One region of the Rossellomorea sp. ABR4_012 genome, then DNA from elsewhere that is predicted to be linked to it. Evidence: riboswitches for the same ligand, from Rfam matches in the RefSeq annotation. Region 1 holds a riboswitch; each other region holds the start of a gene.
The links. Region 1 has a riboswitch for S-adenosylmethionine ahead of metK (methionine adenosyltransferase). Riboswitches for the same ligand answer to the same signal wherever they lie in the genome.

Region 1 (7,737 bases):
TCGATTCGAGGGTTTTGAGCCAGGCTCAACTTTTCCGCAAAGATATCTGCCGTTTTACCGTTTTATCTGCCAAAATTCCGATATATCTGCCATTCTTCAAAATACGACAAATTCTGCGCAACTACCACTACCACTACAACTACAACAACTAATCCCTCTCCTCCACCCCAGCCATCAAAAAAACCAACACCCCTGAAAGAGTGTTGGTTTTCTCATACCTGTTTTTACTTAAGAGCTTCAGCTTTCAATACATCAGCTTTGTTAGTACGCTCCCAAGGAAGATCAAGATCGTTGCGGCCGAAGTGTCCGTAAGCAGCAGTCTGCTTGTAGATCGGACGGCGAAGGTCCAGCATCTTGATGATTCCTGCAGGGCGAAGGTCAAAGTTATCGCGTACAACATCAACCAATACATCCTCAGAAACTTTACCTGTTCCGAATGTATCAACTGAGATGGATACAGGCTGTGCTACACCGATCGCATACGCTAATTGAACTTCACATTTTTCAGCAAGACCGGCAGCCACGATGTTTTTCGCTACATAGCGGGCTGCATATGCTGCAGAGCGGTCAACTTTCGTCGCATCCTTACCGGAGAATGCACCGCCGCCGTGACGTGCATAACCGCCGTATGTGTCAACGATGATCTTACGGCCTGTTAGACCAGCATCCCCTTGAGGTCCGCCGATTACGAAGCGGCCAGTAGGGTTGATGAAGTATTTTGTCTTTTCGTCGATCAGTTCTTTCGGAACAACCGGATCGATGACATACTCCTTCAGATTACGCTGGATCTGCTCAAGTGAAACTTCAGGGTGGTGCTGCGTAGAGATGACAATCGTATCGATGCGAACAGGCTTATCATTCTCATCATATTCAACCGTTACCTGAGTTTTACCGTCCGGGCGAAGGTAAGGAAGAATTTCTTCTTTACGGACTTCCGTTAGCTGACGGGATAGTTTATGAGCAAGTGAAATCGGAAGAGGCATAAGCTCTTTCGTTTCGTTGCAGGCAAATCCGAACATCAGCCCCTGGTCACCAGCACCGATAGCTTCGATTTCTTCATCAGACATTTGTCCTTCACGTGCTTCAAGCGCTTGGTCTACACCTTGAGCGATATCAGCAGATTGCTCATCGATGGATGTCAGAACTGCACAAGTTTCAGCATCGAATCCGTATTTCGCACGTGTATATCCGATTCCACGGATCGTTTCACGGACGATTTTAGGGATGTCTACATACGTATTTGTTGTGATTTCACCTGCAACAAGCACAAGACCTGTTGTCACAGATGTTTCACATGCTACGCGGGCATTCGGGTCATTCGTTAAAATGGCATCAAGAATTGAATCAGAAATTTGGTCACAAATTTTATCTGGATGTCCTTCCGTTACGGACTCAGATGTAAACAGACGACGTTTTGTTGACATTAAGGTTCCTCCTTAAGCATATTTGCCGATTTTCACCGACAAAACATTTAAACAGATACGGTACTCATTTCCCTAAGTAGTATGAAGTAAACATGGTTTTTTTATAAGGCATAAGAGAACGTCCTTATATAAAAACATGAGTTTTATCACTAATGCTCCACTATAAAATAGAAAAAACCCTTCCTCGGGAAAAAGTACAAAGAGGAAAGGTTTCACATTATAGCCGCGCCTTTTCTCTCTTATCGTTCAAGGTTGTCCACCTTGCCTCAGTTTAGCACCTTCGCTTAATGGGATCCTTCCTTTTAAAAGAAGGACCAACTATCTATTTAGCAGGTTGCTGGGTTTCATAGGGTCTGCTCCCTCCACCAGCTCAGGATAAGAGTATCCGTTCAAGGTACAATAATAACGTTAACACCAAAGAGTGTCAAATATTTTTTAGTATGTAAAGATTAACAGCAGGTATCTCTATTTACCGCTATTGACAGTACTTTGGCTGACATCCGGATAGGCAGCTGACATTTATATAAGAAGAAACATGGAAACGTGGGTATATGAATGAGGAATTTCCTAAGGACAAGCATAAACTGCTTAGATAGGGGAAAATAAGTTGCATTTTTAAAGGAAAATGTTACAAGTTTAAGTCACATTATAAAAAAGCACTAAATAGTATAGACTAATAAATTAATTGTGTTATACTATTTTTGAAAAGAACAACAAAGTGGTATTTAAATTTATATAAAGGAAGGGTTCTAATGAATTCAGTGAGCATGTCTAGTGAGTTAACAGAATTACTTAGCGGTCAAAATATCAAAAATCAACTGTCTGTTTCACAATTAGTGGAAAGAGTTCTTCATAGAAATGAAGGCGTTTTAACTTCTTCAGGTGCAGTCAGAGCTGAAACTGGCAAATATACAGGGCGCTCTCCTAAAGATAAATTTATTGTAGAGGAGCCTACTACAAAAGATAAAATTGATTGGGGAGCTGTTAATCAGCCAATCTCCGCTGAATCATTCGATAAATTATACCATAAAGTCCTTGCATACTTAAAAGAAAAAGAAGAAGTATTTGTCTTCAACGGATTTGCAGGTGCAGATCCAAAACATAGACTTCCGATCCAGGTAATCAATGAATTTGCGTGGCATAATCTATTTGCACACCAGCTGTTCATTCGCCCGGGTGCGGAAGAGTTAATCTCTCACAAATCCGAATTTACGATCGTATCAGCTCCAAACTTTAAAGCAGACCCTGCTGTGGATGGTACAAATTCTGAAACATTCATCATTGTTTCTTTTGAAAAACGCATCGTCTTGATCGGTGGAACGGAATATGCAGGAGAAATGAAGAAATCGATCTTCTCCGTCATGAATTACATGCTTCCTGAAGCAGATATCCTTTCCATGCACTGTTCAGCAAATGTAGGGCGCGAAGGCGACGTTGCACTATTCTTCGGTCTATCCGGAACAGGCAAAACGACATTATCAGCAGATCCGAACCGCCGTCTGATCGGGGACGACGAACATGGCTGGTCACCAAATGGCGTTTTCAACATCGAAGGCGGCTGCTACGCGAAATGTATCGGACTGACTCGTGAAAAAGAGCCTCAAATCTTTGATGCAATCCGCTTTGGATCCGTGTTGGAAAACGTTGTTCTTGATGAAGATTCACGCATTCCAGATTACGAGGATAACAGTTTAACAGAAAACACGCGTGCCGCTTATCCGCTTCAAGCAATGGAAAACATCGTGGAGCCTAGTGTTGCCGGCCACCCTAATACAATTGTATTCCTGACTGCTGATGCGTTCGGCGTCCTGCCTCCAATCAGCAAACTGACGAAAGAGCAGGCAATGTATCATTTCTTAAGCGGTTATACGTCCAAATTAGCAGGAACAGAGCGCGGCATCACTTCACCGCAGGCAACATTCTCTACTTGCTTTGGTTCTCCATTCCTTCCGCTTGCTGCCACTCGTTACGCAGAAATGCTTGGGAAGAAAATTGATGAGCACAATGCAGAGGTTTACCTCGTAAACACTGGTTGGACCGGCGGAGAATATGGTGTGGGTAACCGCATGAAATTGTCTTACACACGTGCAATGGTACAGGCAGCATTAGAAGGTGAACTGACAAACGTTGAAACGGAAACAGACGTAATCTTCGGATTGAACATTCCAGTAAACGTGCCAGGTGTACCTGATGAAGTGCTTCAACCGATTAAAACATGGTCAAATGAAGATGCGTACAAAGTAAAAGCAACTGAACTTGCACGCCAATTCAACGAAAACTTCAAGAAATTCACCAACGTACCTGCCGAGATCGAAGCAAAAGGCGGTCCGGCTGTAAATTAATCTCGATCGATCAAGGACTGATCAGTCAGACACTTCCTTAGTGTTTGACTGGTCTGTTTTTTTGTTTTGGTTGAGTGATTTAGTATGGTATGGTGACTTGGATCAAGAGTTGGGTTTTAACGGCAGCATCGTGGCCACTCCTCAACTGATTGCACATCTGTATCTCATCTGATGAATGATCAAAGTGAATTTGTTCTTCAATTTTAGTTGTATCAACGGAAATTAAGATTTCAACAATTTTTCGGATGTGGCAACGTTTTTTAAGATTTATCAACGAAAAATTTCATTTATCAACGTTTTTTCGAATTTATCAACAATTCCACACAATACGACAAATTCCACATCCGCCGAACTACTTCCATTCCCATCCCCGTTTCATCCAAATAAAAAAAGAGGATTGCTCCTCCTTTTAAATAGCTATAAGCCTTTCTTCCGCCCTGTAATCAGATTCCATAAGAACACGACCACGGCAATGACCAATAATATATGGATGATGGCTCCGCCGATCTTGAAGATCAGTCCTAATAACCACAGGACAACAAGTATCCCGATGATGGTCCACAACATGTTTACCGCCTCCTTCATCATGTATTGTTGCTAACTTTCCCTATATCTCAATTTTTAAAACAACATCAACTTTTTTTTGAAAATTCTCCTTTACTAAATATTATAAATTTTGGTAATATATCAATTAAAACTATAAAGGGGATAGGGAAATGATCAGAGTATTAACCCAGGCAGATGATGAACAATGCCAGCAGCTGATACAAGCACAGCCTGCCGAAAATTTGTTCATCATCGGAGATATTGAGGCATTTGGCTATGAACAGGATTTTCAAACCATTTGGGGTGATTTTGACGAAAATGGAAATCTGAGAGGGATCCTTTTAAAATATAGAGAAAACTTCATTCCGTACTCCATAGGAGAATTCGATGCAGAATGTTTCGCTGACATCATCAATCACTGCAATGATTTTAGCATCATGTCAGGTCTAAAGGCAGTCACTTCAAAAGTGGAGCCTTTTCTAACTAGAGATTTTCAATCAAAGAGGCAGATGTACTATGCAAAGTTGGATAACAGAGATTCCTTGTCAAACGAGGAACTGACTCATGTTGAAAAAGCATCCATCGACGATCTTCCTAAGCTTGTCGAGCTTCTCAACTGTATTCCTGAGTTCAGCGGTGGAAATTTCACTGTTGAGAAAAGAAAGCATGGTATGGAAAAAGGAGTAGCACGCAGCTACTACATTGAAAATGGCATATTTGTTTCCTCTGCTTCCACTACTGCCGAAAACAGCATGTCAGCGATGATTGTGGCAGTCTGCACCCACCCTGATCACAAGAAAAAAGGCTATGCAACCCAGTGCATGACAAAATTATGCCGGGATGTGCTGCAAGAAGGCAAGGAGCTCTGCCTCTTTTATGATAACCCTGAAGCAGGCAGGATTTATAAGAATATCGGCTTTGAGGACATCGGTCATTGGATGATGTATAAATTTTAAGCTTAAGCGGGATTGATTTTGATTGAGGATGAAGGAAGAAGGTTGATTCTTGTAACGATTCACGTTTAACACCACACAGACTAAAAACTGATTAAGAAAAAAGCCGGATCTCCTTAAAAAGAGATCCGGCTTTTTTGATTAAGCTGCCGCTTTAGCACTGCCCTGTATCAATTTCGCCTGTACTAGACGTTTTCTAACCGTAATACCTATCCAGCTGGCCAGGAATGCTTTGATAAGCCCGACTACGATAAAAGGATATACTCCTGCTGCCATAGCCTGTGTCCAGCTTAGATCGGCCACATATTTCAATTGGATCGTACCAAGTAACAAAGTGACAATCATCCCTGCTGTGTTCGCAACCATGGCCATTGTCAGATTAAATTTCGTCTTTTCTAAAATCAATCCTGTTATAAATGCCGCTGCAATGAACCCGAAGATGTAGCCTCCGGTAGGGCCGACCAGTACCTGTGCTCCGCCGCTGAATCCCGCAAAGACCGGGACCCCAACCGCTCCAAGTGCGGCATAGCCTACCATGGCAAAGGCTCCGTATCTACTTCCAAGGATCGTCGCTGTAAGACCTACCGCCAATGTCTGTCCGCTGATGGGAACAAGCGGCAGCGGAATCTCAATCTGCGCAAAAATTCCCGTTATCGCAGCAAAAATACTGCATTGGATGATCATTCTTAATTTTTCCCCATTCATTCATCTTTCTCCCCTTTTAAGTAAACTCTCAACAAGATAAAGTTAACACAATTCTCGAATTTCGGGAAGAACATTCTTTTATCTGAAAATTTTTTCCACGAACCAGCGAATCAAATATGACACAACAAAATATATCAAGAATGACCACCAAGGATTCCAATGATAAGCCTTGTAATAATCAAGCCATCTGAAAAATGGCTCACTGATGAACGATGCACCGCCCGCTAACACGATATTTGCTATAAAGAATGCCTTTCCCCGTGGAAAGTAAAAATAAAGGAGCATATAGGTGACCGGAATCAGTGCATAATCGAATAAATAGGCTTTCGGGTAGACTGGCAAAAGTTCTGTCGGATATCCCCAGAATCCCAATTCAAATCCTACCCCATCCAGGTTTGCTGCTACAATGATCCATACGAGTCCAAAAAATAGAATTTTCGGCAGCTCTTCACGATTCACCAATTTTATAAAAATCAGCCAAAACATGATTATCACCGCAACAATCAACCACCACTTAAACGTGAGAAAATTATATTCCAGCCAATAGTCAACGTTCAACTTCGAGGCTTTCAACAATTCATTGTGTACACTGTCATATTTTTCAATCATCCGCTTACCTCAGTTTTTTTACTAGTATGAGATGTATTTCCTGTAATTATTAGCAAATAAAAAAGAACCTGATAACCAGGCTCTTAATTGGTTCTATTCAGCGATATCAATTTATAAAAAATCGTTGTCTTTCCTTCATGCCACTGGATTTTCTCTATTCGTGCGTAACCCCTCGAGTGGCTTTTTTTTGTCGTCCGTATTTCAATTGAAGTATGCATCGGGTATAAACGGTAGCCCATTTTTTGCAATTGAAAAAGGTTGTCTTCTGTTCTGACCTCTTTTCCTTTCGTGACAAGCATGGTATTAAGCTCTAGTCCCATTCCCATGGTCATTCCCCTTTACTTCTGTTTTTTCATCCAATCACAAAGCATAGTGACAATTTCACGGTTTTTCAGAGGAGGAAAATAATGCGTGAACTCTGAAAAATAATAAGATTCAACGGCTTTCCCGGCCTCTTTCAGCCTTTTTTCTAATCTATATGCATGATCAATTGAAACGTTGTGATCTTTTTTTCCGTGAATAATCAGGACAGGAGCTGAAATTTCTTCGATTTCATACAGCGGGGTCCGCCACTCATAACGTTCGGGGTATTTATTCGGGCTGCCGCCGATCACCCTTTTCATCATCCTGCGAAGGTCTTTTCGTTCTTCATAGGTCAGGGACATATCGGATACTCCTCCCCAGGTGACGATGGAAGTGACGTCTTTTATTTCAATGCCGGTGAAGAGTGCCATAACCCCTCCCCTGGAAAATCCGAATACATGGATCCGCTCGTTATGTACTCGTTTATACTGACTCAACAGCTGATAAGCGGACAAAGCATCTTCACGGTCATCCCCCGCAAAGTCTTCATTTCCTTCCCCTCCACGGTTCCCACGGTAAAATGGGGCAAACACGATAAACCCTTCCTGGGCAAATTGGGCGATGCGCGCAGGCCTTACCATCCCCACTCCTTTAATTCCGCCTCTTAAATACAGGAATCCATCATACTTCCCTTCTTGTACCGGCTGTGCAAGCATCCCTTTCACTCGCAGCCCCCCTGACAAATAGACGATCTCATAGAGCTCGACATGCGGGTTTGGAGAAGGAAATAACGTCTTTTTCACAATTGTTCCGTTTTTCATACTCTCTTCCTTTCAAAAATGGGCACTGGGTACT
Region 2 (7,737 bases), on a different contig from region 1:
AAGTAATGGAGCTTGTGGATGCAGTCAATGTCCCTGTCATTTCTATTGGTGGCATCAAACCAGGAAATGTGCAGGATATCATAGCATCAGGTGCTGCAGGTATAGCCGTCCTATCCGGGATTTTTCTTACGAAGGATCCGGTAAGCTCCGCAAAAGAATATCGAGTACAGCTTGATAGAGGTGAGAATTTTGAACAAAGATTATGACGTCATCATTGTGGGAGCCGGGGTGATCGGATGTTCAATCGCTTATCAGTTAGTAAAAAGAAAGAAAAAGGTATTGATACTCGAAAAGGACAAGATCGGTGGAAAAGCTTCTTCGGCTGCAGCCGGGATGCTGGGTGTCCATACTGAGTTCGATGGTGATGAAGAACAGTTGAGGGCTGCCATTAAAAGCCGGGATATGTTCCCTGCTCTTTCGCAAGAATTAAGAGAAATAAGCGGAATAGACGTTGAATTCAATCAAAATGGGATGATCAAGCTTGCATTCACTGAATCGGAACAAAGGGCTTTACGAAGGCTGACAGCCGTAAGTAAAGATGTAGAATGGCTTCCTGAAGAAGAAGTGTCAAGGCTTGAACCCGGATTATCAAAAAGGAATATGGGGGGCATCTATGCGGACAAAGACGGTAATGTGTCTGCACGAAAGCTCACACTTGCACTGGCGAGTTCCGCAGTGCGGCTCGGTGCAGAAATAAAGGAATTCTCACCGGTGCTTGGTTTCCTTCACGATAACGGCAAATGCAATGGGGTCAGGACACAGAATGGAACCTATAACTCTAGTGAAGTCATTGTCGCAGGCGGCGCCTGGAGCCGCGAGATATTGAATACTGCAGGGGTTGCTATCAGCGGATATCCAGTCAAAGGAGAATGCTTCTCTGTCGTGCTGGATAGCCCGCAAATAAAAAGGACAATTTTCACAGATGGTTGCTATCTTGTTCCGAAACCAGGAAATCGCCTTTTGGTTGGTGCCACTGAACACCCTTATACGTTTGATGAATCGATTACGGTGGGGGGAATCAATAGATTAATGAATAAAGCCATTGCACTTCTTCCGTACCTTGCATTTGGACATTGGGAGAAAGCTTGGGCAGGTGTAAGGCCGAAAACGGAACGTTCTCGTCCCCTGATTGGTAGAGTTCCAGGCTGTGAAGGTCTATCGGTCGCTTCGGGTCATTACCGTAATGGAATTTTACTCGCGCCTCTAACAGGAATCTTGATGGCTGAATTAATCGAAAGAAAAGATAACGACCCCATCTTCAGACTGGGTGATAAGGATGAAAGGATGTTGAATAGTGAAAGTAAGAATTAACGGTCAATTTGTGGAAATCCCCGATACTTTGTCGACAATCACAGACATGATGAATCACTTTTCTTTAAGTGATCGAATCCTCATTGTCGAAGTGAATGGTGATATCACAGAGAAAGAAAAATATGACACAACGACTATCAAAGAATTGGATTCTATTGAATTCGTTCATTTCGTAGGAGGCGGTTGATATGTTGAATATAGGTAAATATGAGTTTCAATCACGTTTATTACTAGGAACAGGTAAATATCCTGATTTTGACACACAGAAAAAAGCTGTAGAGGAATCAGGAACGGAAATTCTGACGTTTACTGTAAGAAGGATGAATATATTTGAAGAAAATCAGCCCAACCTATTGGAACGGCTGGATTTAGATAAGTATTCACTCCTTCCTAACACAGCGGGTGCGAAAACGGCACAAGAAGCGGTAAGACATGCAAAACTTGCAAGGGCTTCGGGATTGTGTGACATGATCAAGGTAGAGGTCATCGGGTGCGGGAAGACACTACTGCCCGATCCCATCGAAACATTAAAAGCGACGGAAGAGCTAGTAAAAGAAGGATTTACGGTTCTTCCATACACGTCTGATGATGTTGTGCTTGCAAGAAGATTGGAAGAAGCGGGAGCTCACTCAATCATGCCCGGAGCTTCTCCGATCGGCTCTGGGCAGGGTATCATGAATCCAGTCAATTTACGATTCATCATAGAGCAGTCAACTGTGCCTGTGATTGTGGATGCAGGCATCGGTTCCCCTGCGGACGCAGCATATGCTATGGAGCTCGGTGCAGATGGTGTCCTTCTGAACACCGCAGTATCCGCAGCAGGAGACCCAGTGAAAATGGCGGGTGCGATGAAGCTTGCTGTTGAAGCAGGGCGAATGGGGTTTGAAGCAGGCAGGATCAGAAAGAAGGCTTATGCTTCAGCTAGCAGTCCGATGGAGGGTATCGTCAGCTGATGTATGAACGGTATTCCAGACAACAGTTATTTGCCCCGATTGGAGAAACTGGCCAGATAAGCATTTCTTCCAAGCATGTTCTTGTGGTCGGGGCGGGAGCACTTGGTGCAGGAAACGCGGAAGCACTTGTCAGGGCAGGAGTCGGTAAAATTACGATTGCTGACCGTGACTACGTGGAATGGAGCAATCTTCAAAGGCAGCAGCTTTATACCGAGAAGGATGCAGCAAATAGGATGCCTAAAGCCGCAGCTGCAAAGAAACACTTGAAGGAAATCAATTCAGAAGTTGAAATCGAAGCACATATCATGGATGTCGGTCCTAATGACATAATAAGACTTGCTAAAGACGCGGATCTCATCATTGACGCCACAGATAATTTTGATACCAGACTGATGATCAATGATGTATCTTTTCAGAAAAAGATCCCCTGGATATATGGCGGATGTGCAGGCAGCTACGGTATTACCCATACATTCATTCCGGGTATGACTCCTTGCCTGACTTGTATGATGGAAACCATTCCTTCTCATAGTATGACGTGTGATACATCAGGGATTATTTCACCTGCTGTATCAATGGTGGTCTCCTATCAAGTCTCTGAAGCATTGAAAATATTGGCGGGAGATTTGAATGCAGTCCGTCAAACCCTTACATCATTTGATGTCTGGAGAAATGAATACAGCTCTGTTAATGTGCGGGCGCTGAAGAAGCCGAACTGCCCTTCTTGCGGAGAGAACCCCCGCTACCCCTATCTTAAATATGAAAACCAGCTTAAATCGGCGGTGTTATGCGGAAGGGATGCTGTCCAGATCCGTCCTGCACGACCGGGAGCCGTGGACCTTGATCGCATGGCAGAACAGATGGAATATCATATGGAACGTGTCGAGAAGAATCCATACCTTATTGCCTGTAAAAATGGAAAACATCGGATTGTCCTATTTCGGGACGGCCGTGCGCTCATCCATGGAACAAAAGATATTACGGAAGCAAAATCACTCTATCATCGATATTTCAGCTGAATGATGAAGAAGGCCCGTCCCTCGATGCATTAACGCGTTAGAGGGGCGGGCCTTTTCCATCATATCTTGTTCATATGCATCATAAACTACATTAAGCCTTTGGCCAGCAAGTCATTACAACCCGGAAAAAGGAGGTTTTATGATGAATGTTTGGGTCGTGTTGTTGAATCTTCTGATGTTTATTGTTCTTATTGGTGTTTTAATTTATTTGCAAAAAAGGAAGGTTTCTTTTTCAAAGAGGGTGTTCACAGCTCTTGGTCTCGGCATCGTATTTGGCTTTGTCCTGCAGTGGTTGTATGATCCCGGTGATGAAAATCTACTTCAGTCGATCGAGTGGTATAATATCGTCGGCAGCGGCTATATCAAGCTTCTGCAAATGATTGTCATGCCGCTTGTGTTTGTGTCGATCATTTCTGCTTTTACTAAACTGAAACAATCCCACAATCTGGGCAAAATTTCTGTGTTGATACTCGGCCTGTTAGTTGGAACGACGGCTGTTGCAGCAGCTGTAGGAATCGCGACGACCGCAGCATTTGATCTGGAAGCTATACAGATTGAACAAGGTGATGCAGAAGCGGCGAGAGGGGCACAGCTTGAAGAGCGTGCAGCGGCCATGGAAGGCCAGAGCTATCCGCAAAAAATCCTCGAGCTGCTCCCGGCCAATCCGTTCTATGACTTTACAGGTCAGCGTGCGACATCAACGATTGCTGTCGTCATCTTCGCTGCATTTATTGGGGTAGCATATCTTGGAGCTCAAAGAAAAGATCCGGAAGCAGCTTCGTTTTTTAAGAGAATGGTGGATTCCGTTTATTCGGTCATTATGAGAATCGTCACATTGGTATTGAGACTTACTCCATATGGCGTGTTGGCGATCATGGCAAAGACGGTCGCTTTAAGTGACTTCGATGCCATCACCAAACTTGGTGAATTTGTAGTTGCTTCATATATTGCTTTGCTCATCATGTTTGTCATTCATCTCATTATGTTGACACTTGCAGGATTAAACCCTGTAACGTATGTGAGAAAAGTATTACCTGTTTTAACGTTTGCTTTCACTTCGAGGTCCAGTGCAGGAACACTCCCGTTGAATATCCATACCCAGACGAGAAAGCTGGGCGTTTCAGAAGGGATCGCTAACTTTTCTGGATCATTCGGGCTTTCTATTGGTCAAAATGGATGTGCAGGAGTATATCCTGCCATGCTTGCCGTCATGATTGCGCCGACTGTGGGGATCAATCCATTGACTCCTTCTTTCATTTTGACGCTCATCCTGATCGTTGCCATTTCCTCTTTTGGAGTCGCAGGGGTCGGTGGAGGAGCCACATTTGCCGCTATCCTCGTGCTATCTGCGATGGACCTGCCGATCGCACTTGCCGGTCTTTTGATATCTGTAGAACCGCTGATTGACATGGGGAGGACTGCAGTTAATGTCAGCGGGGCTATGACTTCAGGCGTGATTACAAGTAAAGTGACCGGAGAATTGGCTTCCGAAGTTTATAATGAGGGGCAGGTGGCAGAAGAGTAACCACTATTTGTATACCACTAAATAATTGAATGAATAATATATTAAGTGAAATCAAGAAAATGAGATTTATTGAACTTTTATTAAAGTTTATAAATCTTATCGAAAAACTCGGGTTGACATCTTTCGGAAACGTGATATTATTTAGAATATTAAATTAAATATTTCTTATCCAGAGCGGTGGAGGGACCTGGCCCATTGAAACCCGGCAACCTACTTTTATCTAGTAAGGTGCTAATTCCAGCAAAATGTGGAGTCATTTTGGAAGATAAGGTAACCTATACCTGAACAGCCTTCCAGAATGGAAGGCTGTTTTTTCTTTCAGACTATGACTGGATAAGACGAAGTTTGGGGGAATCTTGTGGCAAATCAAGACAATCAAGAAGCATTTGATGAAGTTGTTGAAAATGTGAAGTCGATGTTAAAGACGATGAAATACGGGTCGATTACAGTCGTGGTCCAGGATGGAAAAGTTGTACAGCTGGAGAAAAATGAAAAGGTTAGACTTAAATAAACTGAAATGCTGACTAGACAAACTAGAGGCGTTTAACACTCTGAGGGAATCCCTTTCTGTGTTTGACGTCTCTTTTTCTTTTTTCAGCTCAGTAAAGGGGGTTGTATATTGTTAACCTATCAAAATTGGAAGTACCCAAACTTTTCTTTCCGCGTTGATGAAACCTATAAAGGTGCCTTGAATGTTCTCCAGTGGTCTTATGAACATTTCGGAGATGATATCGTGTATGCGTGCAGTTTCGGAATTGAGGGAATTGTACTGGTTGATTTGATCTCCAAGGTCAAACCTTCGGCAAAAATTATCTTTCTGGATACAGACGTACATTTCGAAGAAACGTACGAAACGATTGAAAAAGTCAGAAACAGGTATCCCGACTTAATCATTACGTTCAAGAAATCAACATTGTCATTAGATGAACAGGCTGTGAAATATGGTGAAAAATTGTGGGAGAACGATCCCAATCAATGCTGCCGCTTAAGAAAACTCATTCCGCTGGAAGAAGCATTATCAGAAGGGCATGCCTGGATCTCAGGATTGCGGAGAGAACAGTCAGAAAGCAGGAGCAATGTGAATTTCATTAATAAGGATGAAAAGTTTAAATCGATAAAAATTTGCCCGCTCATCCATTGGACGTGGAAAGAAGTGTGGAGGTATGTCCACAAACACCAACTTCCTTACAACACACTCCATGATAAAGGCTATCCCAGTATTGGGTGTTCCCACTGTACGGCACCTGCCTATAACATGGACGACTTACGCTCAGGCAGATGGAAAGGCTCAGGTAAGACAGAATGCGGTCTTCATTAAGGAGGGGGAAGATCGTTGCTTGAAGTGACTGCACTTCTTGTATGTCTATTTTTTGCGATGAACATCGGTGCGAGTGGAGCGGCTGCATCGATGGGTGTGGCTTATGGTGCAGGTGCGGTGAAAAACATGAGAACAGCCTTATTGATATGCTCTGCCGGGGTGTTTCTCGGCGCTGTGCTGGGAGGCGGGGAAGTGGTGAAAACGATCAGTTCAGGAATTATCCCGCCAGGCATCCTTACTATTGAGATCGTGGTTATTATCCTGCTTTCTGCTACTCTATCGCTGTTTCTGGCCAACCTGATGGGCATTCCGCTGTCGACCAGTGAGGTAACGGTCGGGGCAGTTGTTGGAGCGGGTGTCGCATATAAGGTTCTATTTATAAAATCTCTGCTCGTAATCATGATGTTTTGGATTGTTGTGCCACTGGCAGCCTTCCTTATCACCTGGTTGACCGGAAAAAGCTTGTACCTGCTGGAGAAGAAAGGGTATCTATTCAGGAAAAAGTGGATGGGTGTTGTGCTGGTAGCAGCAGGGTTCTTAGAAGCTTTTTCTGCAGGCATGAATAATGTAGCCAATGCTGTCGGACCACTTGTTGGAGCAGGGATGTTGTCTGTTGGGAAAGGCATTTGGCTGGGCGGCTTTTTCGTAGCTCTCGGTGTCGTTTTATTAGGGGGCAGGGTAGTTGAAACCAACGGAAAGAAAATTGTTCAGTTTACAAAAATGGAAGGCATCGTCATATCGAGTACAGGAGCTGTTCTTGTGATGATCAGCTCCCTATATGGAATGCCGATGCCGCTTACTCAGGTAACGTCATCCTCCATCATTGGTCTCGGGGCTGCGAAAAGGGGAAAGGTGATGCTGAAGAAGAAAATCGTATCGAAAATCATCAAGATCTGGGTGGTATCACCTCTTATTTCGCTCAGTATGTCCTATTTTATGATCAAGCTTCTGATTCAATCAGATTTGTATTCAATTGTCGTACCTGTCAGCGTGATAATTGCAACCATAGGTGCTCTTTCTTTAATGAAGATCATAAATGAAGAAAAAAGATCTGTTCATGAAGAAGGTGGAGGCATCTGAGTTCAAAACCAACTAAAACGATAGATATAAGGAGGATGGAAATGAGTTTACAACCACATGGAGGAACATTGATTCAGGCTTTCCATGAAGGAGCAAACCTGGATGGAATAACAAAGGAAATTGAATTGGACGAAATTGCATTGAGCGACTTGGAACTGATTGCGATTGGTGCATATAGTCCGATCGGGGGGTTTTTAACCGAAGAGGATTATAACAGTGTAGTGGAAAACTTGCGCCTCAAAGATGGCACCGTATGGAGCATCCCTATTACCCTTCCGCTTAATGAGAGGGATCAATTGAAAAAGGGAGAGAAGAGTAAGCTGGTCTATAAGGGTGTTACGTACGGAACAATTGATGTAACCGACATATATCAGCCTGATAAAGAAAAGGAAGCACTTTATGTTTATGGCACGACGGATTTGAATCATCCAGGTGTGAAGAAGTTGTTCGATCGTGGTGATATCTATGCTGGAGGCAGTATCACTCTTCATAGGAGGTTATCGAAACCATTCTCTTCCTATTCGTTCGATC
Region 3 (7,737 bases), 200 kb from region 1:
ATCCGTATCGGCAGGACATCATTGTCCTTCTTGCTGAAAAAGAGCCGCTGACGGTCAATCAAATCACAGAGCATCTTACACTTTCCCGTCCGGCAGTCTCCCACCATTTAAAGATTCTGAGAGATCAGCAGCTTGTATCCCTTGAGCAAAAAGGGACGCAGCGTTTTTATTCGTTAGAGCTTGATAAGGCGGTTGAACTTCTAAAACAACTGGTGGGTACTATAGAAAATCACTGTGAATAAACCTTCTGCAAAAGAAGGAAAATAACGAAGGCTGTCGAATGTAGTCTAGTAGGTGACACTGAAAAACAAGGGAACGGTGATTCATCCGGTTCCCTACTTTTTAATATTGAAGGGTAATTTCCAATAGCAAAATCGAAAGGTGGTGGTAACATGTCATTGTCTTTTTATTCATATCCAAAATGCGGGACGTGCCGGAAAGCAAAAAAATGGCTTGAAGACAATAACGCAGATTTTAATGAAATACATATCGTTGAAAATCCCCCGTCCAAGGACGAACTGAAAAGCCTCTATGAAAAGAGCGGGCTGCCGTTGAAAAAGTTTTTCAATACGAGCGGGAAAAAATATCGCGAGCTTGGATTGAAGGATAAAGTGAATACTGCTTCTGATGAAGAACTGCTTGAAATTCTGTCTTCTGACGGCATGCTGATCAAGCGTCCAATCACGTCAGATGGTTCCAAGGTGACGGTCGGATTCAAAGAAGAAACGTTTGAAGAGACATGGAAATAAGAGCAGTTCCATATTGTGTGAACCGGTCAGGAGAGCTCCTGTAACGGCTTATAAAAAGTTTTGAAGGAAACTCTTTGTTTTCTTGCTTTTTTATGAAAGAGTGTGTCAATATTAGGTTGTATACCAAGTATTTGGAGGGATTTGAAATGAGTACACCGAAAGATCTTCGCTATTCTGAAGAACATGAATGGGTCAAAACCGAAGGGGAAAACGTACGTATTGGAATTACTGCATTTGCACAATCTGAACTTGGCGATATCGTATTCGTTGAACTGCCTGAAGTAGGCGACGAAGTAACGGCTGACGAACCATTCGGAAGCGTTGAATCAGTAAAAACTGTTTCTGAGCTGTACGCACCTGTTTCAGGTAAAGTCGTTGAAGTAAATGAAGAACTTGCTGACAGCCCTGAGTTCGTAAACGAGTCCCCTTATGAAAAGGCTTGGATGATCGTTGTTGAACCAACTGATGCTGGTGAAGTGGACAAGCTCATGACAGCAGAACAATATGATGAAATGATTAACGAAGGTTAATACGATGAAAACACCTTGAGTATATTCTCAAGGTGTTTTGTTTTTTATTTGGGGCATTCTAATTGTAGACGCCATTAAGGAAAGGATGTCCGCTATGACTCTTGAACCAAAGAAACTGGATGTCACAGACCGTGTGACTGGAAAACTGAAAAATGGAGAGTTGGAATTGTATCTCGATAATCAGCCGATCGGCAGAATGGCTGTGCCCCTTGAAGGAATCTCCATGGAACCTAATTTTGAAGCGAAAGAAAATAAAATCTTTCAAAACTACACCGCCACCGAAGGAACTGAAGCACGTTATACTGACTGTGATGAAGGCGGCTGGTGTTGAGTTTCACTACTTGAAAGGGTGCCAGACTTCTCCCGATGGAAAGCCGGCACCCTTTTGCTTATTTTCAAGCAGGGACTTTGACCTGTGAAGAAAGAAGATGTGTGAATCCAAATCATCAGCGGAGTAAAAACAGCCTTTTTTCTTTCTATTTCCAAAAAAAAATGAGAAGATATAAGTAAGTAGTGGACATCATCTCTAATTAATTGAATATACTATCCTAATCTTATTTTTGAAAGATAAGGTGATGACAATGTTGGAAATTGGTGATGAAAAAGTAATTATCGTAGAAGGTACAACAGATAAACGAAAAGTGGAAGGAATCATTAAAGAACCCATTGAGATTATCTGTACAAATGGAACCATCAGTATTACAAAAATGGACGAACTGATTGATTCGCTGGAACAGAGAGATGTTTATATATTGGTGGATGCCGATCACGCTGGGGAAAAGCTTCGAAAACAATTCAAGCGTGAATTTCCGGAGGCAGAGCACTTATATATCGACCGGATGTATAAAGAAGTGGCCTCTGCGCCTGAATATCATCTGGCTTCTGTACTGATTGGCGCCAATATTGATGTACACACGGAATATTTGGAAAAAAGGATGAGTTGACGTTGAATGAGGTAAGTAGTACAAGTGCGCTATATGATTCCATAAACACACACGATTTAAATGCCGTTTATCTCTACACCCCGATGTGTGGGACATGCCAGGTAGCAGGAAAAATGATGGAAGTCGTCAAAAAGCTTCCGCAATCCTTTCATTTTGATAAAGTCAATTTGAATTACTTACCACAGTTTGCAGAAGAACAATCTATTGAAAGTGTACCATGTTTAATCCTGTACAATAATTCTGAGGAGATGGAAAGGATCTATGCCTTTCAATCTGTTCCCTATCTATATGAAATGTTGAAGAAAACGGAGGCCTTTAGTAGATAAAGGTCTTTTTGTTTGGCTATTTTCGCAAGCACTTCACGTATCGGGAAAGCAAGCGGCTACACGTGAAAATCAAACAGCCTTTTTAGCAGTTTCATCATAAAACCTTTCTACAAACTAGGACATATTTCTTGGGAAATGAAGAGAAATTGCTCAGAATTTATATTCTGAATATTCAAAACTATCTATTTCGACAGAAACTCATTACCTCTTTTAAAATCATGTCGAGCGACTAAAAAAGGATAAAATACCCAAAAGTAGAATTAAGTAGTAGTAAGAAGATTCGCGGGAGGGTATGTATGAGAAACTATTTACAGGCGCTAATTGACCAATGTCATTCGAAGTACCATCTGCAGCTATTATTTCCTTCAAATCCATTCATTCTTACATTTGAATGTGAAGATCAGCTTTACTCAATTTCCCTGTCAAATAAAGAATGTTTTATTGTGGAGGATGCTATTGAATGTGATCCTCAATTTGTCATTGATGGAAGTGAAGAAATGATCACATGTGTACTTAAGGGGCATGAGCTATTGTCGCGAATGGTCGAGAACAATCAATTATCTGTTCGGGGAGGTTACCGCCCTCTGTTGTTCGCCGAGTCTGTGTTATGGCTCACAAGACCCATGATAAAAGAAACTGTTGAAATATAGCGATTACTTTAATCTTCTGAAAAAAAGAATTGACACCCCCTATACGTGGTGATAAAATCACTTTTGTAGTAAATTTTCTGAGACTTTACACTCATTAACTTAATATATTTAGACTTACTCTTATTCAGAGTGGTGGAGGGACGTGCCCTATGAAGCCCGGCAACCGTCAATTTTATTGAAATGGTGCCAATTCACTCAAAGCATATGCTTTGAAAGATAAGAGGAAGGATAGTCATATGATTATGCCTTTCTGCTTATCTGCGGAAAGGTTTTTTTATTGTTCATTTATTAATGGTGACTGACACGCATAGTAGATTAGAGAGAACATTAATTCGTATTAGAACGATCGTTTTACTTGGAAGAAAGAAGGTGGCTGACAACATGATCACGATCTCAGACGTGAAGAAAATCTATCAATCAAAAGCAGGACCCATTTCAGCAGTGGATGGGGTAAACCTTTCCATTCAGGAAGGAGAAATATTTGGAGTGATCGGCTATAGTGGCGCCGGTAAAAGTACGTTGATCAGGATGCTGAACGGACTAGAGGTTCCGTCTGAAGGAACAATCGATGTGAACGGTCAGACGGTGTCAAAGATTAAAGGCAAGAAGCTGCGTGAAGCACGACAGTCCATCGGAATGATCTTTCAGCACTTCAATCTATTATGGTCAAGGACAGTCCTTGAAAATATTCAGTTCCCGTTGGAGATAGCCGGGGTTTCTAAAAAAGAAAGAAATCGCAGAGCCAAGGAACTGCTGACACTGGTCGGTCTTGAAGGGAGAGGGGATGCGTACCCTTCACAACTGAGCGGAGGGCAGAAGCAGCGTGTTGGAATCGCCAGGGCACTGGCGAACAATCCAAGTGTACTACTGTGTGACGAAGCAACTTCTGCACTGGATCCCCAGACGACTGATTCAATTCTGGATTTATTGGTCGATATCAATAAGCGTCTTGGACTGACCATCGTTCTGATCACTCATGAAATGCATGTCATCCAAAAAATCTGTCACCGTGTGGCAGTCATGGAGAATGGAATCGTTGCTGAGCTGGGAGATGTGCTTGAAGTATTCCGTAATCCTAAGCAGCAAGTGACGAAGCGTTTTGTAAAAGAAGTGTCGCAGGATCAGGATTCAGAAGAAGTGATGAACCAGTTGATCAACCGCTATCCAACCGGGAAGGTTCTGAAGTTTACCTTTGTTGGAGAGTCGACCGGACAGCCGTTGATCACTTCGCTGATCAGGAGGTTTGACCTTGAGGTAAACATCCTGCAAGGCCAGATTTCCCAGACACAGAAAGGTGCATATGGCACACTGTTTGTTCATTTGGACGGAGAAGAATCACAGCTTAGAGAAGCTCTTCAGTTCGCTGAAGGCCAGCTGGTGAAAGTGGAGGTGATGGCAGGATGATGGAAACGATATTTCCGAATGTTGATTGGGAAAAACTTTGGGAAGCAACGGTGGAAACCCTGTATATGACAGGGATGTCTGTTATCATCACATTTATTTTAGGTATCATTCTAGGTATCATTCTATTTCTGACTTCCAAAGAAAACCTATGGGAAAACAAACTGACTTACACTGTAACAAGCTCTGTGGTGAATGTATTCAGGTCAATTCCGTTCATTATTCTGATTGTACTGTTGATCCCATTTACTAAATTTTTGTTGGATACAATCCGCGGAGCCAATGCTGCATTGCCGGCATTGATCATTGGAGCAGCACCGTTCTACGCCAGAATGGTCGAAATCGCGCTCAGAGAAGTGAATAAAGGGGTAATCGAAGCTGCCAAGGCGATGGGAGCAAAAACGAGTACGATCATCCTGAAGGTTCTCCTGCCGGAATCAATGCCTGCATTAATTTCGGGAATAACGGTCACAGCCATTGCACTTGTTGGTTATACAGCGATGGCAGGTGTCATTGGAGCCGGCGGCCTGGGTAACCTTGCTTACCTGGATGGTTTCCAGAGAAGCCGTGAAGATGTAACACTTGCGGCAACGATTATGATCTTGGTCATAGTGTTTGCCATTCAAATCATTGGTGATTTCTTTACAAATAAATTAGATAAACGATAAAAGGAGAGAAAGAACATGAAAAAATGGGTAGCAGGAGTTATTGCAGCAACAAGTATTTTTGGATTGGCAGCTTGCGGAAGTACAACAGGAGGAAGCGAAGATAAAAAGGAATTGGTGGTGGGGGCTTCAAATATCCCTCATGCAGAAATTCTTGAAGAAGTAAAACCGATTCTTGAGGAAAAAGGAATCGAATTACAAATCGAAACGTACCAAGACTACATTTTACCTAACAAAGATCTTGAAAACAGCGACTTGGATGCCAACTACTTTCAACATATCCCGTACTTGGAATCCCAAAAAGCAGAGCACGGCTACGAATTTGAAAACGCGGGCGGAATCCACATCGAACCAATCGGCGTTTATTCCAAGAAATATGATTCATTAGAGGAGCTGCCGGAAGGCGCGACGATCTTAATGAGTAATTCCGTCGCAGATCATGGGCGTATCCTTACCCTGCTTGAAGAAAAAGACTTGATCACCCTCAAAGATGGTGTGGACAAAACGAAAGCGACGCTTGAGGACATTAAGGAAAATCCGAAGAAGCTGAAGTTTGATTATGAATATGAAGCTGCCCTTCTGCCTCAATTATATGAAAACGAAGAGGGCGATGCTGTCCTGATCAATTCAAACTATGCGATTGATGCGGGGTTGAATCCTTTGAAAGATTCGATTGCAATCGAAGATAAAAATTCACCTTACGTAAACGTAATTGCAGTTAACAAAGGTGATGAGAACAAGGAAGAAGTAAAAGCACTTGTAGAAGCTCTCCGTTCAGATGAAATCCAGGAGTTCATTACGAACGAATGGGGCGGAGCAGTCGTCCCTGTAAAAGAATAAATATGAATGCAGAGAACCTGTGGCGCGGCCATGGGTTCTTTTTTGACGGGAGATGTATTTTCTTAACATAAAACACCAGTGAAAAGACCATACTATTTTCGATAATCTAATTCGAAAATGGAGCTGAATAAGATGCAAATGGAACCAAGAAATACAACTGAAGCTGCACTTCATGATTATAAAATGGGTCTTGGGATCTTTACGGAAAAAATGCCTGAGCTTGCCGAGCATTATAATACATTCACTGAACATTGCTTTAGAGAAGGGGTCCTTACGAAAAAAGAAAAGCAGCTCATCGCTCTCGGAATCAGCCTTTACTCCCAGGATGAATATTGTATCATCTACCACACTAAGGGGTGTCTCGATCAAGGATGTTCTGAACAGGAAATCCTGGAAGCGGTCGGTGTCACTGCAGCATTCGGCGGCGGGGCGGCAATGAGCCAGGCTGTGACCCTTGTGCAGCAATCGGTGCAGGAACTGAACCAGCTTAAACAATAACTAGAAAGCGGAAGGGCATGGATAGCAGCCCTTCCGTTTTTTAGTTTCTTCTATTATATGTAGGACTTTAGTTCATGATTGGCATGCAGGGTGGTGGCTGCTGCTCCGAATGCATAAAGATTATTCGACAAGTTGCACGTAAATGGGAAAAGTGGCATGTATTTTCGAAAAGAGGATTGAATAACAGATATTTGGTTCGTATTTTTAAAAAATGGAACGGAAACGTGGGAAAGTGGAACATAAATAAAAATGGACTTGGAGTTACATCCAAGTTCAAGGGTGTCCCCCCCCTATTTTAACCATTTTACCAATGTAAGCGCTTTATCTTTATACAAGCATCTGGATATTTACTAACTTACCTATTATTTGCTAGTATAATGGCGGAATTTTGTGAAAACTTAATGATACCCTCTTGTAAAAATCTTCTGTACATGATTTTTCAGAAAAAATGAAGAAATTCGGGTTTTGTATTTAGAAAGAGGGGGTAGTATAGTTATGAATATAAAATTTGAAAGGAATGATTCACTATCGACTCTCTTGAGGGTTTAACGTACACAAGTGAAATGGAAAAGGCGATGCATAGTGCCCATGGAATTGGATACGAGGTGTACAAACGAAAGCATGATGTCAGAATGCAAGTAGAGAAACAAAGAGAGCAGGAATACAAGGAAAGCCGAAGAATGATTGCTGCACTTGATAGAAAAGTGCATGCTAATATATAATAAAAGCAAAGAAAAAACCAGTGTTGATCCAACACTGGTTTTTTTCGTGAAGGTGACAATCAACAGCGTGCTGGATAACCACGTACAGGGTATCATGTAATTTCTTCCTATTTATATAAGAAGAAACCCGGACAGGCTCCTTCACAGCAGGCCCTACATTTTTATGGTGTTTTCAGCAAACAATAGTGAAGGATGTACATGCCGGATAACCTTGTCCACTGGTGCTGAAAAAGTTGATTATACCTTTTATTTGTTATAAGATTGTAATGATAATAAATTGAGAATGAGTAAGGGAGTAAACTCTTACATTCATTTTATAAAGTCACGGAGGTATATACACATGGCAGGTTCTACTTTAACGATTAAAGATCTTCATGTTGAGATTGAAGGAAAGGAAATCCTGAAAGGGGTT

Region 2: another riboswitch for S-adenosylmethionine. It lies ahead of ACXAFV_RS20465 (YezD family protein); the one in region 1 lies ahead of metK (methionine adenosyltransferase).
Region 3: another riboswitch for S-adenosylmethionine. It lies ahead of ACXAFV_RS05445 (methionine ABC transporter ATP-binding protein); the one in region 1 lies ahead of metK (methionine adenosyltransferase).

What each region holds. Positions count from the first base shown of each region.
Region 1 is NZ_JBSWVK010000001.1:1,311,781-1,319,517, reverse strand. Features, by position in the region: gene metK (methionine adenosyltransferase) at 225-1,424, opposite strand; SAM riboswitch class I at 1,661-1,806, opposite strand; gene pckA (phosphoenolpyruvate carboxykinase (ATP)) at 2,177-3,766, shown strand; gene ACXAFV_RS06465 (lmo0937 family membrane protein) at 4,184-4,333, opposite strand; gene ACXAFV_RS06460 (GNAT family N-acetyltransferase) at 4,483-5,268, shown strand; gene ACXAFV_RS06455 (biotin transporter BioY) at 5,407-5,970, opposite strand; gene ACXAFV_RS06450 (CBO0543 family protein) at 6,049-6,579, opposite strand; gene ACXAFV_RS06445 (DUF2584 family protein) at 6,663-6,905, opposite strand; gene ACXAFV_RS06440 (alpha/beta hydrolase family protein) at 6,918-7,703, opposite strand.
Region 2 is NZ_JBSWVK010000006.1:133,202-140,938, forward strand. Features, by position in the region: gene ACXAFV_RS20435 (thiamine phosphate synthase) at 1-206, shown strand, start outside; gene thiO (glycine oxidase ThiO) at 190-1,311, shown strand; gene thiS (sulfur carrier protein ThiS) at 1,295-1,498, shown strand; gene ACXAFV_RS20450 (thiazole synthase) at 1,500-2,264, shown strand; gene ACXAFV_RS20455 (MoeB/ThiF family adenylyltransferase) at 2,264-3,283, shown strand; gene ACXAFV_RS20460 (L-cystine transporter) at 3,426-4,808, shown strand; SAM riboswitch class I at 4,971-5,080, shown strand; gene ACXAFV_RS20465 (YezD family protein) at 5,167-5,319, shown strand; gene ACXAFV_RS20470 (phosphoadenylyl-sulfate reductase) at 5,428-6,126, shown strand; gene ACXAFV_RS20475 (inorganic phosphate transporter) at 6,184-7,206, shown strand; gene sat (sulfate adenylyltransferase) at 7,248-7,737, shown strand, end outside.
Region 3 is NZ_JBSWVK010000001.1:1,116,776-1,124,512, forward strand. Features, by position in the region: gene ACXAFV_RS05410 (ArsR/SmtB family transcription factor) at 1-242, shown strand, start outside; gene ACXAFV_RS05415 (arsenate reductase family protein) at 393-749, shown strand; gene gcvH (glycine cleavage system protein GcvH) at 896-1,279, shown strand; gene ACXAFV_RS05425 (YusG family protein) at 1,374-1,610, shown strand; gene ACXAFV_RS05430 (toprim domain-containing protein) at 1,861-2,223, shown strand; gene ACXAFV_RS05435 (thioredoxin family protein) at 2,226-2,549, shown strand; gene ACXAFV_RS05440 (hypothetical protein) at 2,846-3,199, shown strand; SAM riboswitch class I at 3,317-3,422, shown strand; gene ACXAFV_RS05445 (methionine ABC transporter ATP-binding protein) at 3,581-4,603, shown strand; gene ACXAFV_RS05450 (methionine ABC transporter permease) at 4,600-5,268, shown strand; gene ACXAFV_RS05455 (MetQ/NlpA family ABC transporter substrate-binding protein) at 5,284-6,105, shown strand; gene ACXAFV_RS05460 (carboxymuconolactone decarboxylase family protein) at 6,238-6,603, shown strand; gene ACXAFV_RS05465 (YuzK family famiily protein) at 7,179-7,325, shown strand; gene sufC (Fe-S cluster assembly ATPase SufC) at 7,666-7,737, shown strand, end outside.